2 regions of the Marinobacter sp. 1-3A genome follow, and region 1 is predicted to be linked to the other one. Evidence: riboswitches for the same ligand, from Rfam matches in the RefSeq annotation. Region 1 holds a riboswitch; the other holds the start of a gene.
What was found. Region 1 has a riboswitch for thiamine pyrophosphate ahead of thiB (thiamine ABC transporter substrate binding subunit). Riboswitches for the same ligand answer to the same signal wherever they lie in the genome.
Positions count from the first base shown of each region.

Region 2: linked by a shared signal. The riboswitch ahead of thiC (phosphomethylpyrimidine synthase ThiC) and the one ahead of thiB (thiamine ABC transporter substrate binding subunit) in region 1 are both predicted to bind thiamine pyrophosphate.

Region 1 is NZ_VCGZ01000010.1:152,278-160,050, reverse strand. It holds gene FE848_RS15530 (ABC transporter ATP-binding protein) at 1-666, opposite strand, end outside; gene FE848_RS15525 (MlaE family ABC transporter permease) at 670-1,851, opposite strand; gene FE848_RS15520 (ATP-binding cassette domain-containing protein) at 1,893-2,507, opposite strand; gene thiP (thiamine/thiamine pyrophosphate ABC transporter permease) at 2,500-4,224, opposite strand; gene thiB (thiamine ABC transporter substrate binding subunit) at 4,234-5,238, opposite strand; TPP riboswitch at 5,306-5,403, opposite strand; gene FE848_RS15505 (metallophosphoesterase family protein) at 5,456-6,589, shown strand; gene FE848_RS15500 (AAA family ATPase) at 6,586-7,773, shown strand, end outside.
Region 2 is NZ_VCGZ01000011.1:93,593-101,365, reverse strand. It holds gene FE848_RS16050 (glycosyltransferase family 4 protein) at 1-675, opposite strand, end outside; gene FE848_RS16045 (mitochondrial fission ELM1 family protein) at 672-1,646, opposite strand; gene lpxL (LpxL/LpxP family Kdo(2)-lipid IV(A) lauroyl/palmitoleoyl acyltransferase) at 1,633-2,580, opposite strand; gene waaA (lipid IV(A) 3-deoxy-D-manno-octulosonic acid transferase) at 2,703-3,956, shown strand; gene FE848_RS16030 (TolC family outer membrane protein) at 4,048-5,409, opposite strand; TPP riboswitch at 5,616-5,732, shown strand; gene thiC (phosphomethylpyrimidine synthase ThiC) at 5,823-7,700, shown strand.

The DNA.
Region 1 (7,773 bases):
ATCGCAGGTTGTATACAAAGTATCCAGATCGTGGGTGACCAAAAACACAGTCAGCCCCAGAGCATCCCGAAGGGTAACGATCAGCTTGTCAAATGCTGCAGCGCCAATAGGGTCGAGCCCGGCGGTTGGTTCATCCAGAAACAGAACTTCCGGGTCCATTGCCAGCGCCCGCGCCAAGGCAGCGCGTTTGACCATGCCGCCCGAGAGTTCTGACGGGTATTTTAGGGCGGAGTCTGCTGGCAAGCCCGTAAGAGCAAGTTTCATGTGGGCAAGCTCTTCCGCATCCGGGCGGGACAAGTCGCAGTGCTCAATTAATGGCAGTGAAATATTCTGAAGCAGATTCAATGAGGTGAACAGCGCGCCTCTTTGAAACAGAACGCCAAAGCGCTGCTCGGTTTGCGAGCGTTCTGCAGCGCTCAGTTCATCGAGATCTTTCCCGAAAACCCTTATACGGCCGGCTGAAGGTTTGAGGAGGCCCACTATGCTTCTCAGGAGCACCGACTTGCCCGTTCCTGAACCGCCTACAACACCCAGGATTTCACCTTTGACGAGATCCAGATCCAGGTTTTTGTGGACTACATGACTACCAAAGCGGTTATCAAGCCCGCGCACTTCAATAACGGACGCTGGGCGAGTGTTGGCTGCGTGAATGGTCTGCTCTGCCATGGTTTACCAGCCCATTTCCATGAAGAAAAGTGCAGCCACCGCATCAAGAAGAATAACCATAAAAATCGACTGCACTACAGCAGACGTGGTGTGCACGCCAACGGACTGAGCGCTGCCGCCCACTTTGAATCCTTCAAGGCAGCCGATGGCCGCGATCAAAAAGGCAAAAATGGGCGCTTTCGACATACCTACAAGAAAGTGCTTTAGCGCAATGTCCCGCTCTACAATCGCCATGAATTGAGTTGGAGTAATGTCCAGAGCAAGAGCGCAGACCATGCCACCGCCAACAAGACCGGAGATAATGCCCACGAAGGTCAGAATCGGCAGGCTGACCATCATCGCCAGAACTCGCGGAATGACGAGCAATTCAACCGGGTCCAGCCCCAGAGTGCGGATGGCATCCAGCTCCTCGTTTACTTTCATGGCACCGATTTGTGCAGTGAAGGCGCTGGCCGTTCGGCCTGCAAGCAAAATGGCCGCAAGCAACACACCAAACTCCCGAAAAAATGAGAAGGCCACCAAATTGACCGTATAGATTGTCGCGCCAAAGTCCTTCAAAACCGTGGCACCTAAAAAGGCAACCACGGCGCCAACCAGAAAGGTGAGCAGGGCAACGATAGGTAGCGCGTTGAGGCCGGTAGCCTGAATTGCTGCGACAAACGGCGTGATACGCCAGCGTTTGGGTCGTGGCAGGATATACACCAGCATTGCGATAATCTGGCCGACAAACCCGGACAACAAGTAGGCAAGATGCCAAACGGCAGCAACTCTCTTGCCGGTTTCGGTCAGAAACTCAGCAACTGGCGTAAGACCCTCAGGCTCAGGGGATGGCTCTTCTCGCATTGCATCTGCCACTGCTTGCAGCAGTGCGCTTTGTTCCTGAGGCAGGGTTGTCGGGGTGTTACCATCCTGTTCAGTCAGCGAAATGAGGGTGTCCGGCCCAAGCAGGGTGGTCAGAAGCGATGCGCCGGCCGTATCAACTTTCCCCAGACCTTTCAGGTCTATGCGCTCAGCGGCCCACTGTTGGTCGGAATTCGCCTCAACACGCTTTTTGAGTGCTTTATAGTTGGCCAGAGTCCAGTCGCCCTGAATAACCAAGTTGCCATGTTCACTCGTCAGAGATCCTGGCTGACGGTGATTCAATGAGAGTTTTTCGTGTTCCGGGGAGCTGGCACTGATGGGCACGGGTGTCAGAATTCCAAAGGTTGGTTTATTAGCTTACTAGCTTAGAGTCTGTGAACGCTATCTGCCAGTAACTGGCGGTCTTCCTTATCATGGCTGGCGAGCACAATGAGTGTACCCCGAGCTTTCTCATCTAGCAGCAATTGTCGAAGAAGATCCCGTGCTTCGCTGTCCAGGCCCGTAAGTGGCTCATCAAGAAGCAGTATTGGCTTTTTGCGCAGCAGCGCCCGTAATAAGGCAACACGCTGTCGCTGGCCGCCAGAAAGGTCTCCGGGTAAACGCTTGCCAAAGCCTTCAAGACCAACGCTGTCCAGTCCCTGCTCGATAGCCTGCTGGTTCTCAGGTGTGAGTTTTAGCCCGGGGTGGATGCCAAGGCCGATATTCGTCTCAACATTGAGGTGTTCAAACAGGTTGTGCTCCTGGAACACGCTGGTGAATGGTCGTTGCCAGGGTGCCTGTTGGCGCAGGCTTTCATCCTGCCAAAGGATGTCGCCCGATTGTGGCTCAAGAAAACCTGCCAGCAGGTTCATCAGTGTGGATTTGCCCGATCCGCTGGCGCCGTGAATCGCAATGCATTGCCCTGGCTCCACGGTGAAATGAAAATTCCAGGGAGATTCCTGGTCCGGGTATGAAAATACCAGATTCCTTACTTCAAGCATGTTCAGGCTCCGGAACACTTCTGGGTGATTTGGTTACCAAACCGGTTTGGTGTAACGGCGATCCCAGCCTGTTAAAAACGCTAAACAGCACGAGCAAAAGTAGCACAAGCCAGAGCCCGGTGGCGGCCGCGGCATCCATTCGGTAACTGCCAAGCTGCTGATACAGCAGCACTGGCAGGGTAGGATGGCCCGGTGTGCCGAACAGCGCAATAACCCCGAAATCACCCAGCGATAAGCCTGTGCCGTAGGCCATGGCTAAAGCCAATGGCTTGCGCATTCTTGGCCAGTGCAGCCATCGCCAGCGATACCAGCCCAGCACGCCAAGCTGATCTGCTTGCTGGCGGCTGGCGGAGTCGAGGCTCCCCAGTGGGCCTTTGAGCATCTGCAATACAAAGGGCAGAGCCATCATCGCGTTGATTAGCGTAACCAGCACCAACCCTTCACTTGAACTGCCAAGGCTGGGTCGGAACAGCAGAAACAGGCCTGTGCCGAGAACCAGCGGTGGAATCATCAAAGGCAAATACGCTGCCACATCGGTTAGCTGAGTGATTGCAGGTCTCTTCGATACCGATCCCGAAGCCAGCATTAGTAGAGCAGCGCATACAGACATCAACCCGGCGGGCAGGGCGATTGCCAGGCTTCTCACTGTGGCGTCAAGTAAAGCTGGATTGACCGAGAAGCTGCCTTGCGGAAAGAAAGCGCTGCCCATACCGGGAAGGCCTCTAATTAAAATGGCCAACAGCGGCATTACCAGAAAGAGCACAAACAATCCGAGGACGGTGCCATCTGCCAAGCGCGCATGGAGGGAACTGCCTGCTTTGGTTCGGTGCGACGCAACGCGCCTGTCCGGCAGTAGAGAAGCCGTAAGCCCGCGGCGGGCTGCCAGCCACCAAAGGAACCCGCAAATAATAAGCTGAACCATGGCAAGAAGAGCAGCTTGGCCGGAATCGAATTCGAATCGCAAAGACTGGTAGATCGCAACTTCAATGGTGGTTGCCGCTGGCCCGCCGCCCAAGGTCATCACTATGGCAAAGCTGGTAAAGCACAGTGTGAATACCAGTGCCGCAACGCCAGACAAGACAGGCTTGATGGCAGGCCACTCCACCGCTCGCCAATACCACCAGCGCCCAAGCCCGAGCTGGGCGGCAACCCTGAGTTGCGATGGGGGTGCACCTTCAATTGCCTGCAACAGAATCCGTGCGGCCAGCGGCGCGTTGAAAAACACATGGGCCAACACAATGCCGTTGATGCCGTAGAGGTTCCATGATGCGCCAAGCCAGTCATGGGCAAAGCCGGTGAACCAACCTTGGCGCCCGTACACACCAACCAATCCAGATACCGCAACAATTGAAGGGAGCACCAAACTAAGCTCCATGAGGCGAAGAAGCACGGCGCGCCCGGGAAAAGCCGTTTGTCTTGCGAGGATTCTGGCAATCGGAATAGCCACAAGCAGGCTGAGTAAAACCGAAAGAAACGCCTGCCAAATCGTAAAGGTAACCACGGTGCGCAAATAGCGGCTTTGCCAGAGTTGGCTGATATCCGGTAGTGAAGCCTCCCAGATAAGGGCTGCCAGCCCCGCCACCGAAAGCAGCACCAGCGCACTGGCGATCGTAAGCCCGGGCCAGAGCTGCCACCCGGGGCGGCTGAAAGGTGCAGGCCGCCCGGGTGTCGAGTGCGAAGGTAACGCGTGTTGCTGGCGCTTAGCGAGGCTGCTCATGGGCCTTGATTACCGTGTCATGGCATCCAGCCACTCGTTCATCCATTGGCGGCGGTTATCGGTTACGGTTTTGGGGTCAAAATACAGTGCTTCTTCTGGCTGAATCAGCTTGTCGAAAACGGATGGCAATTCATCGCCCAAATCGGTAGCCGGGTACATCACGTTTTTAAGGGGAATGTGCCTTTGAAAACCCGCGCTCAGCATAAAGTCGAGAAATTCACGCCCGAGTTTTTTCTGATCGGATGAATCAACCAAGGCAGCCACTTCAACTTGCAGATAGTGACCCTCTTCGAACTGAGCGGCCTGGTATCGATCTGTTTTATCTACGGCCATGTGGTAAGCCGGGGAGGTGCTGTAGGAAAGGATCATCGGCGCTTCGCCATTCATGAACAGCGAAAAATAGCCGTCGCTCCAGCTTTTGGTTGTGGTGAGAATCTTGCCGTTGAGTTGTGCCCATTTTTCAGCCGCCTGGTCGCCGTATACATGGCGCATCCAGAGCAGCAATCCAAGGCCGGGGGTGCTGGTTCTTGGGTCCTGGATGATGATCTTCAGGTCGTCAGGGGCAGCGATCAGTGCTTCCAGACTTTTTGGTGGGTTAGGCAGCTGTTCGGTATCGTAAACGAACGCAAAGTAGCCCCAGTCGTAAGGTACAAACACCGGATCCTCCCAGTTGATAGGCAGGTTCAGGGCTGAAAGATCGGTTTCGTGGTTTGCCAGCAAGCCGGTTTGCCGGGTTGTTTCCATGGTGGCGGTGTCCAGGCCCAGCACCACATCGGCCTGAGTGCTTTTGCCCTCAAGGCGCAGGCGTTGGAGAATGTCACCACCGCTGTCCAGCACCACATAGTTGATCTGGCAGTTGCAGGTTTGCTCAAAGGCTTCTTTAACGGCTGGCCCCGGGCCCCATTCTGCGGCGAAAGAGGGGTGGGTATACACAGTAAGGATGGCTGCCTTTTGGGCGTGTGCAGGCGCAAACGCCAAAGCAAGCAGAAACAGTGCAAACGCTCGGATGAGCATGGTGGTATAACCTCCGCAACAAGTTAAGGGTGGCGATAATTGGCAGCCATGTCGCGGGTCCCACCGAGGGTGGTGAGTGCTCAATCCCTTCGCCGGCATAATCCGGATCAGGTTCCGCGGGTATGGTCTCAGCCCGGCATTTGCCCGGCACCCCGTTGAGTTGAATAAAGTGTACCATGCTGGCGGTTGGCAATGGTAAGAGGCAAGGAGAACGCAGGTGCCAAAGTTTTTACATACAGCAGATTGGCAAATGGGCCGAACCTACAGCCGGTTTGACGCCGAAGATGGCGCTGCATTGGTTGAGGCACGATATGAAGCCATCGAGCGGCTGGCGGCGCTGGCCACTGAACATCAGTGCGATGTGGTGTTGGTGGCGGGCGATGTGTTCGATGCCCAAACGGTATCTGATCGAACCATCAGGCGCGTTTTTAATGCCACCAGTGGTTTTACGGGCCCTTGGGTAATGCTGCCAGGCAACCACGATGCGGCACTTGCAGAGAGTGTATGGTCTCGGGCAAAGCGGTTGGGAGCCGTTCCACAGAACGTTTACCTTGCGCTTGAATCCGGAGTTACATCTTTGCTGGACCAGGGTATCGCTGTGCTGTCGGCGCCTCTTACCCAGCGACACACCTATGGCGACCTGACCCAGCCTTTTGCCGAAATGGAAACCGCACCTGATTTGCTCCGCATAGGTTTGGCCCACGGCAGCGTTCAAGGCTTGCTGCCGGACGAAATTGATTCAACCAACCCCATCGCCCCCGACAGAACCACCACAGCTAATTTGGATTACCTGGCCTTGGGCGACTGGCACGGCGTTAAGCAAATAAACGAGCGAACCTGGTACAGCGGCACGCCTGAACCTGAGCGTTTTCGCAATAACGATGCCGGGTATGTGCTGATTGTTGATATTGAAAGTCCGGGGGCGACACCTCAAGTGACCCGCCATGAAACCGCCCGCTATCAATGGCACCAGTGGCGGGAGACTCTATCTGTGCCATCCGATCTGGACGAACTGCTGATTCGCATAGGCCAATTGCCCGAGGCTTCGGTTCTGGACTTGAAGCTTAGCGGCACACTCACGCTGGCCGGTGACCAAAAGCTGACCGAAGCACTGTCTGTCGCAGAAGCCCGCTACCGCAGTGTTACCTGTGATCGAAGCGGCTTGCAGTTGGAGCCCACAGAAGAAGATATTGCCGATCTGCACGCAGATGGGTATCTCGGAGAAGTGGTTCAAGAGTTAAGGGAGAACCAGCAGGCGACTGAAAAGGGTGAGGAGGCTGCCGTAGTACGGGACGCGCTCGGCATTCTTGCCGGCCTGCTCAAACCAAAAGACGCGGAGGTGGCCCAATGAAACTCCAGCGTTTACGTGTTGAGCAGTTTCGCCAATTCAGGCAAGGCCTGGAGCTGGAAAGCCTGCAGCCCGGCATTAACCTGATTCACGGCCCTAATGAATCCGGTAAGAGTACCCTGGTTCGCGCCATCCGTGCCGCTTTCTTCGAGCGTTACAGATCCAAATCCGCTGAAGATCTTGCCCCTTGGGGAGATTCATCCGCTGCCCCGACCGTTGAGCTGGTATTCGAGCACAAAGGCCAGCGCTGGCAGTTGGACAAGCGTTTCCTCAAACGCCATCGCTGTGACTTGAAGGTTGATGATGCAGTGTTCAGCGGTGAAGAAGCCGAAGAAAAGCTTGCCGAGTTACTGGGCTATCAGTTCCCCAAAAAAGGCGCCAGTAAAGAGGAGCACTGGGGAATCCCCGGTTTGCTTTGGGTTGAACAGGGAACCGGGCAAAACATTGAGAACGCCGTACTGCACGCCGGTGGACACCTGAAATCCGCATTGAATAGACTGGTAGGTGAAGTCGCCACCACCGGTGGTGACGAGATTATTCAGGCCGTGGAACAGCAGCGCAAAGAACTGCTGACATCAACCGGGAGGCCAAGAGGCGACTATCTGGAGCTCGCGAATACTCGGGAGACACTGCAGCAGCAGGTATCGGACCTGAAATCACGGGTTGAGCAATACCAGGCTCAAGTGGATAGATTGGGAACTCTGGCCGCTGAACATGAACAAGCCAGTCGCGAACGGCCTTGGGAAGAGGCTCGGCGCGAGATGCAGCTCGCAGAAACAAAATACCGTGAAGTTGAGGCGCTGCAGGAGCAACAAGCTCGGGGAATCGAGTCGCAAAAGCAGATTCAACAAAACCTCTCCCTGCTTCAGCAAAGCCAGATTCACTGGCGTAACCAAAATGAACAACTTGAGTTACGCCATCAGAACTACCTGAAGGCCAAGCAACAACTGGAAAAGGAAGAGCTCGCCAGCCCTGAGTTGGTTAAGCAGGTTGAGGCTGCACGCAGCCAGTACCAGCTTGCCAATCAAACCGTGCAGCAGGCCCATCTTAGAGATAAACGGGAGCGCCTGGAGAATGACTGCGCCAGACTGAAAGCGGATCTGGCGCAACTGAAACAACGCCAGGAAGAGGCCAAAGGCATTCAGGTTTCGCTGGACTCAGCACGAAATACCAGAAAGATAAACCTA
Region 2 (7,773 bases), on a different contig from region 1:
AATGCCGTGGCACTCTGGCTTTTTTCGAGAGATCTCGGCCATGGCCTCAAGAAACTGCAGCTGGCCCTTCCATCGGGAAATACGCCCCGGCATCATCAGAATACGCTTGTTCTCTAGCTGTGGGAATTGCTCAAACAGAGTTCGGCGCCACGCTTCGCTTAGTTCCCGTTGCTGAAAATAATCCACATCCACCCCGCGCTGTATCACGGTCAGCTTTTGCTCCGGAACCTGGTAGTTGCGGGTGATGTAGTTGCGCACACAGTTTGATACTGCGATCACGTGATCGGATTTTGCCATGATGGCGCTGTATGGGTTCACGGAATACATGCCGTGGAAAGTTGAAACAATGGCCGGCTGCTGGCTGGCTGGCAGCCCCTTACACGCGAGGCGCACGATCCAGGCGGGCATGCGTGAGCGTACGTGAATAATGTCTGGCTGAAGCTCCCGAATCAGATCTCGCATGGGGCGAACTTGCCCAAAGGACGCAGGTGACTTGCGATGTATGGGCATTTCAACGTGAGTTGTGCCCTGTTCCTCAAGACGTTTCACCAGAGGCCCGCCGTTTGATACGACCCAGGATTCGTGGCCGTGGCGTACAAGGTCCGCCGCAAACTCGACGGTCCCCCGTTCTACACCGCCACTGTATAGAGCCGGTAGTGCCTGGAGAATTCTCAAGGAATTACCCTCTTTGAGCGTTTCTGTTTTTCGGTGCCCGGAGTAAGCCAGCGCTGAATCACCCATTGAGCGGCCCGATCTGCCTCCCAGAGCGGCTTTTCCTGGCCAGTTTTGCCGCCCATCACGGTTGCATGATCGCTCCAGCGCGCTACATGGCCCGCTTCAACCAATTGCTGCACGCCAGAGGCCACACGGCTACCGGAGCGTTCAGGTAACTGGAACAGCCCGGTTGGTACGCCGGATGTGGCAGCTTCGCATACCATGGACATGCTGTCTGGTGTTACCCAGATAGCCCGGGATGCCGAAATGCTGTGGCTTAGCCAGTCTTCATGGGTCTTGTCGGGGTCTGCCACGGTAATCTTGAGGCCTGCCAACTCATTTAGTCGTTCCCTGAGAGCTCCAGGCGTTCGTCTTGAGCCGCTGATCGTCCAGCGCCATTGAGGGTACTCTCCGATCAGATGGGTGACTTGCCCAAAAACTACGTCATCATCCCAGTCGTAATGGGGTGATGGGCCGCCGAGTAACAAAAGGGCTTCTGGCTTTTCAGTAATTCTGGCCAGGGGGGTGACCGTGTTGATAACCCCCTCTGTAATCAGTGTGTCCCGGTTTGGCGCAAGGCCGTCATGGGCAGGAATCATGGCGCCGTCGACCCAGCTGCGGGGGAAACCGGGTTTCATGATGACCAGTGTTTTGGCGTTCTTGAGCCGCAAGGACAGCAGCAGCTTGTGAGTGCCCGTGCCTGCAGCAATGATCAGATTCGGGTGGGGAAGTGATCTATCCAGGGCGGGCGGTATTGCCAGCAGCGCGCGCCACAAGGGCGTGGGTGTGTCGAGAGCATTGACCCAGAACAGGCTGGCACCGGCTTTCACCCGTAGCCGGTTGCCAAGGCCCTTTAACTGATTCCGGTGCCCCGGCTTGTTGTCTGTGAGCAACCATATTACAGGTGCCGCCGACGTGCTATTTGCCGCCATAAAAACCTGGGTCGTTTATATCTGGCCGCGTTTTGAAACGGCGATGCATCCAGAGATACTGGTCGGGTGCGCGCCGGATCTCGCGCTCAATAATCTGATTGATTGCCGTCGCATCCTGCATGTCGTCGCCGCTCGGGAACGGATCCAGTGGGGGGTGAAAGTATATATCGTAGCCGGGCTTGTCCTGCCGCCGAAAATGGCTGAATGGAACCACCTTACACTGGCTGCGCGCAGCAATGCGAGATGTGGCCGTAATAGTGCCAGTTGGTATGCCAAAGAACGGCGCGAAAACAATATCTTTGCGGCCATAATCCTGGTCTGTGGCGTACCACACAGTCCGGTTCTTTTTCAGGCTGCGAAATAGCCCACGAAGATCCCGGGCGCCAAGAACAGTCTCGTAGCGGCGCTCCCTTGCCCGGGTCATAACGGCGTTCATCAGCGGGTTGTTGTGGTCCCGCTGCATCACATCTGCCTCAATGTACTCGGTAACCAGGCTGCCGCCAAGGTCCAGGGTGCTGTAGTGGCCGCCCAGGAGCAGGACACCTTTGCCTTCGGCAAGCGCCTTGTCCAGATGCTCCTTGCCGTGAACCTCCGTTATGCCCGTAAGCTTTGCCGGATTCCGGAACCAGGCTATGCCCAGCTCCATGAGGCCAATTCCGTTTGCGATAAAACTGTTACGAACCAGTGCGCCTTGCTGCGCCTGCGTCAGTTCAGGAAAACACAGGCGTATATTCACCTCGGTGATATGGCGTCGCCTCTTGACCAAGCGCCACGCCAAAAGCCCAATGCATTTGCCAAGCCACCACTGCAATCGGATGGGAAGCTGGGCTGCACACCACATAACGGCAATTCCGATCCAGGTTGGCCACCAGCGTGGGTGGCGATAGGCTGCGTAGTCTGTATTGCGCGCCTGCTTACGGTGTTTCTTCTTCACTTGAAATCTGTCCTGCTAGCTCAGTGGATTGCTGCCCGGGCTAAGGTGCCCGGCGGAGTCTGTCGGAAGCAAATGATTAGGCTTTACGATATGATACCGCACTGTTTTGGGGAGAGTCCTGCGTGCTTCAATTTATCTATTCACAGCTTATACGATTGGCACTGCCGTTTATTCTTTTGCGGTTGTGGTGGCAGGGCCGTCAGGCGCCTGAATTGCGCATTAACTGGCAGCAGCGGTTGGGTTTTGTACCTCGGGCCAGCGGCACGGTGGTTTGGGTGCATGCGGTGTCGGTAGGTGAAACCATTGCCGCGGCGCCTATGGTGCGACGACTGCTCGCCCGTAATCCCAATATAACGATCCTGATGACCGCCATGACCGACACGGGCCAGACACAGGCCATGAAAATGTTCGGGGACCAAGTGCAGTATGCCTACGCGCCTTATGATACCCCCGGCGCGATTCGCCGCTTTCTGAATCGGGTCAACCCCAGAATACTGGTTATTATGGAAACGGAAATATGGCCTAACATGATCCGCCAGAGCCGGTCCCGGGGGGTTCCTGTTTTTCTGATCAACGCCCGGCTATCCGAGCGTTCTGCGTTGGGTTATGAGCGCGTCAAACGTCTGGTTGCACCGATCATGCGCAGTATCAGTTGGGTGGCTGCCCAGGCGGAAAAAGATGCAGAGCGCTTTCGCAGAATAGGTGTCGCGGCATCCAAGGTGGCGGTTACGGGTAGTGTCAAGTTTGATGTGGATATTCCGGACTCAGTGCGTGCGGCGTCCCGGCAGCTAAAGAACCGTCTTTCTGAGCGCCCTGTGTGGATCGCCGGCAGTACCCATGAAGGCGAAGATGCCCAGTTGCTGGCGGCACACCAGCAGCTGCTGCAGCACAAACCCGATGCATTGTTAATTATCGTGCCTCGGCACCCGGAGCGCTTTGAGTCTGTAGCTGATCTTATCGGCCGACAAGGGTTCCCTCTGGCGCGACGCTCGTTGGGTGACGAGCTCTCAAATGCGCAGGTGTACCTGGGCGACACCATGGGCGAGCTGATGATGCTCTATGGCGCCAGTGATGTGGCGTTTGTGGGCGGTTCGTTGATTGAGCGAGGCGGTCACAATCCTCTGGAGCCAGCAGGCTGGGGGGTTCCTGTTATTTCCGGGCCCAATGTGTTCAATTTTGAAACCATCTACGAGCGGCTGCTTGATGACGGCGGGGTGACCCTGGTCAATGATGGCGATGAGCTGTTTCTTCGACTGCTCGCACTGTTCAGCAATACTGACGAGCGCCATGCCAGTGGTCAACGAGCCTTGCTGGTGGTTAATAAAAATAAAGGTGCGCTGGACCGGGTGGTTGACGGAATTATTGAGCGGGTTTGAAGCGAACTTAATTGGAGGGCTGTCAGGCTTTGGGTGGGGAGGAGTACCTCCCCACCGTGCCTCAATCTACATTTCTGGCGGTGTAATCAAACTATTGGGTAGGGTCTTTCAGAGTTTGCTTGTCGTTGGCCAGAGCCTCAATCCCGGGAGCACTGGCGCTGAGCCAGTTATTCAATTCGATGAGATCTCTCGGGCTGAGTGTGCCGGCAGCCTGCTTTAGCTGAAGTGTGTTGATCACGTAGTCGTAACGGGCGTTGGCGTAGTCTCTCAGCGCCACGTAGTAAGCCCGCTCAGCATCCAGCACTTCAACAATATTCCGGGTGCCTACATCGTAGCCGGCGCGAGTGGCGTCCAGCGCACTGCGACGGGAAACGATAGTCTGCTCCAGAGCGGAAGCTGTCTCCACGTTGTTGTTTACTGTCAGATACAGGCTGCGGGTGTTAACCCGTACGTCTCGGCGGGTGGTGTTCAGTTCTTCCTGGGCTACAGTGACCAGTGACCGTTGCTGTCGAACGCCGGCTTGGGTTCCGCCGCCCATATACAATGGAACATTCAGCTCAAGGCCGATAACGCCCTGGGTTCCTTCTTGCTGGGTTTGTTTTGCGTTATCCAGCTTTGTTTCACCGTAAGAGGCAACCAGATCCAGCGTTGGCATGTGACCAGATTTCGCCACTTTCAAACCAGATTCGCTGGAGTTTAACTGGTACATTGCGGCTTGAATCGCCCAGTTCTGCTCAAGAGCTGTGCTTTCCCAAGCAGTCGGGTCCATGGGTTCTGGGCGGCCAAGGGGGAAATTAGACCGAAGGTTTTCCAGGTTTTCTGCGTATTCACCTGTCAGGCGGGACAACTGTTCCCGGGCAATGTTCGTCTGATTTTCTGCAGCAATCCGCTGGCTCCGGCTGTCGTCGTAGCTGGCACGGGCTTCATACACTTCTGTTATGGCGATCAGGCCAACATCAAACCGTTCCTGGGCTTGCTCGTACTGTCGCTGGATTGCGGCCTCGGTTGCTTGAGTGGTGGTGACAGTATCCTTTGCCCTCAGCACGTTAAAATAAGCCGTGGCGACATCCAGAATCAATTGTTGTTGCGCCAGATTGTATTGAGCCTGGGCAGCTTCGGTCTGGAACTTGCTGGAATCGTATCGAAACCAGTTGTCGGCTCGGAATACAGGTTGGGTCAGGCGCACCCCGTAGTTGTATGCTTTATAGCTGTCTCCCGGACCATTATCGGCATCAAAGTCAGTATGATTGGCTTGCGCGTAGGCACCGATTTGCGGCAAAAGTGTGCTTTTGCTGACATCACTGGCCGCCTGCTGGGATTCGAATCTGGCTTGGGCTGTGGCAATGCCAGAGTCGTAGGAAAGTGCTTTCTCGTATGTCTCTACCAGATCCAGTGAGAGGGCGGGTTGGGCCACCAAAAGGCCAATAAGTCCGGAAAGCAATCGTTTCTTCATTATTACTCCTGAGTACATGTGCGCGCCGGCGCCCAGTTGGGGGCGCTGAAAAAGGATACCGGATTGCCCGCGATGACATGGAGGCAACATCAGTAATGGCATGGTTAAGCAAGCCGACTGAAACAATCTTCCCATTATGGACAATAATTGCGCTCAGCTCTACACTTGCAAACAACACTCACTTTGAGTGCTACAGATTAAAGACTCGCGTCTTGACGGGGTGCTGGCTGTTTGACTTGTTCAGATAGTCGGCTGAGATTGCATCGCAGAACCCGCGACCTGATCCGGATAATACCGGCGTAGGGATTGAGACCAAGCTATCGAAGAGCCAGTGCTACCCGAGAACCACGTGGGTAGGGGCTCTCTCCGTCATGCGCGACCCGAATTCCAAAGTAATATTCCGGGAGCGAATGATGACAGATCTGCCTACCTACCTCAGTGATTCCGCCCGCGTCGATTCCGCCGCGATACAGCCCTTGCCGGGGTCGCGCAAAGTATACGTGCAGGGTAGCCGTTCCGACCTGCGGGTGCCTATGCGGGAAATCACCGTGCAGGATACGCCTACAGAAATGGGTGGCGAGAAAAACCCACCGGTAGTGGTGTACGACACCTCCGGCATATACACAGACCCTGAAGCCACCATCGATCTGCGCAAAGGCCTTCCCGCCATCCGCGCTGCCTGGATAGCGGAGCGTGAAGATACGGCTCCCTTGGCAGGCTACACCTCGGAATACACACGCCGCAGAATGAAAGATCCGCAGCTGGACCCGCTCCGCTTTATGGATGAGCGCAAGCCGCTGAGGGCGCTGGCCAATAAAAACGTTACCCAGATGCACTACGCCCGCAAAGGCATCATTACGCCGGAGATGGAATTCATCGCCATACGGGAGAACATGAAGCTGCAGGAAGCTCGTGAGCAAGGCTTGGCCGATGATCAGCACCCCGGCCAATCGTTCGGAGCCAGCATCCCAAAGGAAATTACCCCCGAATTTGTGCGCAGCGAAGTGGCCCGGGGCAGGGCCATCATCCCCGCTAACATTAACCACCCTGAATCCGAGCCCATGATTATCGGCCGAAACTTTCTGGTGAAAATCAACGGCAATATCGGCAACTCAGCGGTTACCTCGTCTATTGAAGAAGAAGTAGAGAAACTCACCTGGGGCATCCGCTGGGGTTCCGATACCATCATGGACCTTTCCACCGGCAAGAACATTCACGAAACCCGCGAATGGCTGATCCGCAACTCACCGGTGCCGGTCGGCACAGTGCCCATCTATCAGGCGCTGGAAAAAGTAGGCGGTGTCGCCGAAGATCTCACCTGGGAAATCTTCCGGGACACGCTGATTGAGCAAGCAGAGCAGGGCGTGGACTACTTCACCATCCACGCAGGTGTGCGTTTGCACCACGTACCCATGACCGCCAAGCGCACCACCGGCATTGTCTCCCGTGGCGGCTCCATCATGGCGAAATGGTGTCTGGCCCATCACAAGGAAAGCTTCCTGTACGAACACTTCGAAGACATCTGCGAAATCATGAAAGCCTACGATGTCTCCTTCAGCCTCGGCGACGGCCTGCGCCCCGGCTCCATAGCCGACGCCAACGACGCAGCCCAGTTCGGCGAACTGGAAACCCTGGGCGAACTCACCAAAATCGCCTGGAAGCACGACGTACAATGCATGATCGAAGGCCCCGGCCACGTACCCATGCACCTGGTAAAAGAGAACATGGACAAGCAGTTGGAGTGCTGTGACGAAGCGCCCTTTTATACCCTCGGGCCATTGGTCACCGACATTGCCCCCGGCTACGACCACATAACCTCCGGCATAGGCGCCGCCATGATCGGCTGGTTCGGCTGCGCCATGCTGTGCTACGTCACCCCCAAAGAGCACTTGGGCTTACCAAATAAAGACGACGTAAAAACCGGCATCATCACCTACAAAATCGCCGCCCACGCCGCCGACCTGGCAAAAGGCCATCCCGGTGCCCAAATCCGCGACAACGCCCTATCCAAAGCCCGGTTCGAATTCCGCTGGGAAGATCAGTTCAACCTCGGTTTGGACCCGGACACAGCTCGCGCTTTCCACGACGAAACCCTGCCCAAGGAGTCCGCCAAAGTAGCCCACTTCTGCTCCATGTGCGGCCCGAAATTCTGCTCCATGAAAATCTCCCAGGAAGTTCGCGATTATGCAGCCGAACACGGCATTGATGAGATTTCAGCCGTGGATGCAGGCATGAAGGAAAAGTCCCGGGAGTTCGTGGAGTCAGGGAGTAAGCTATACGATAAAGTGTAAGTTCTTAGCCTGATTAGCTGGCTGGGCGCGATCCATCCAGCTAATTACTGTCAGCGTATTACTGTGATGCACG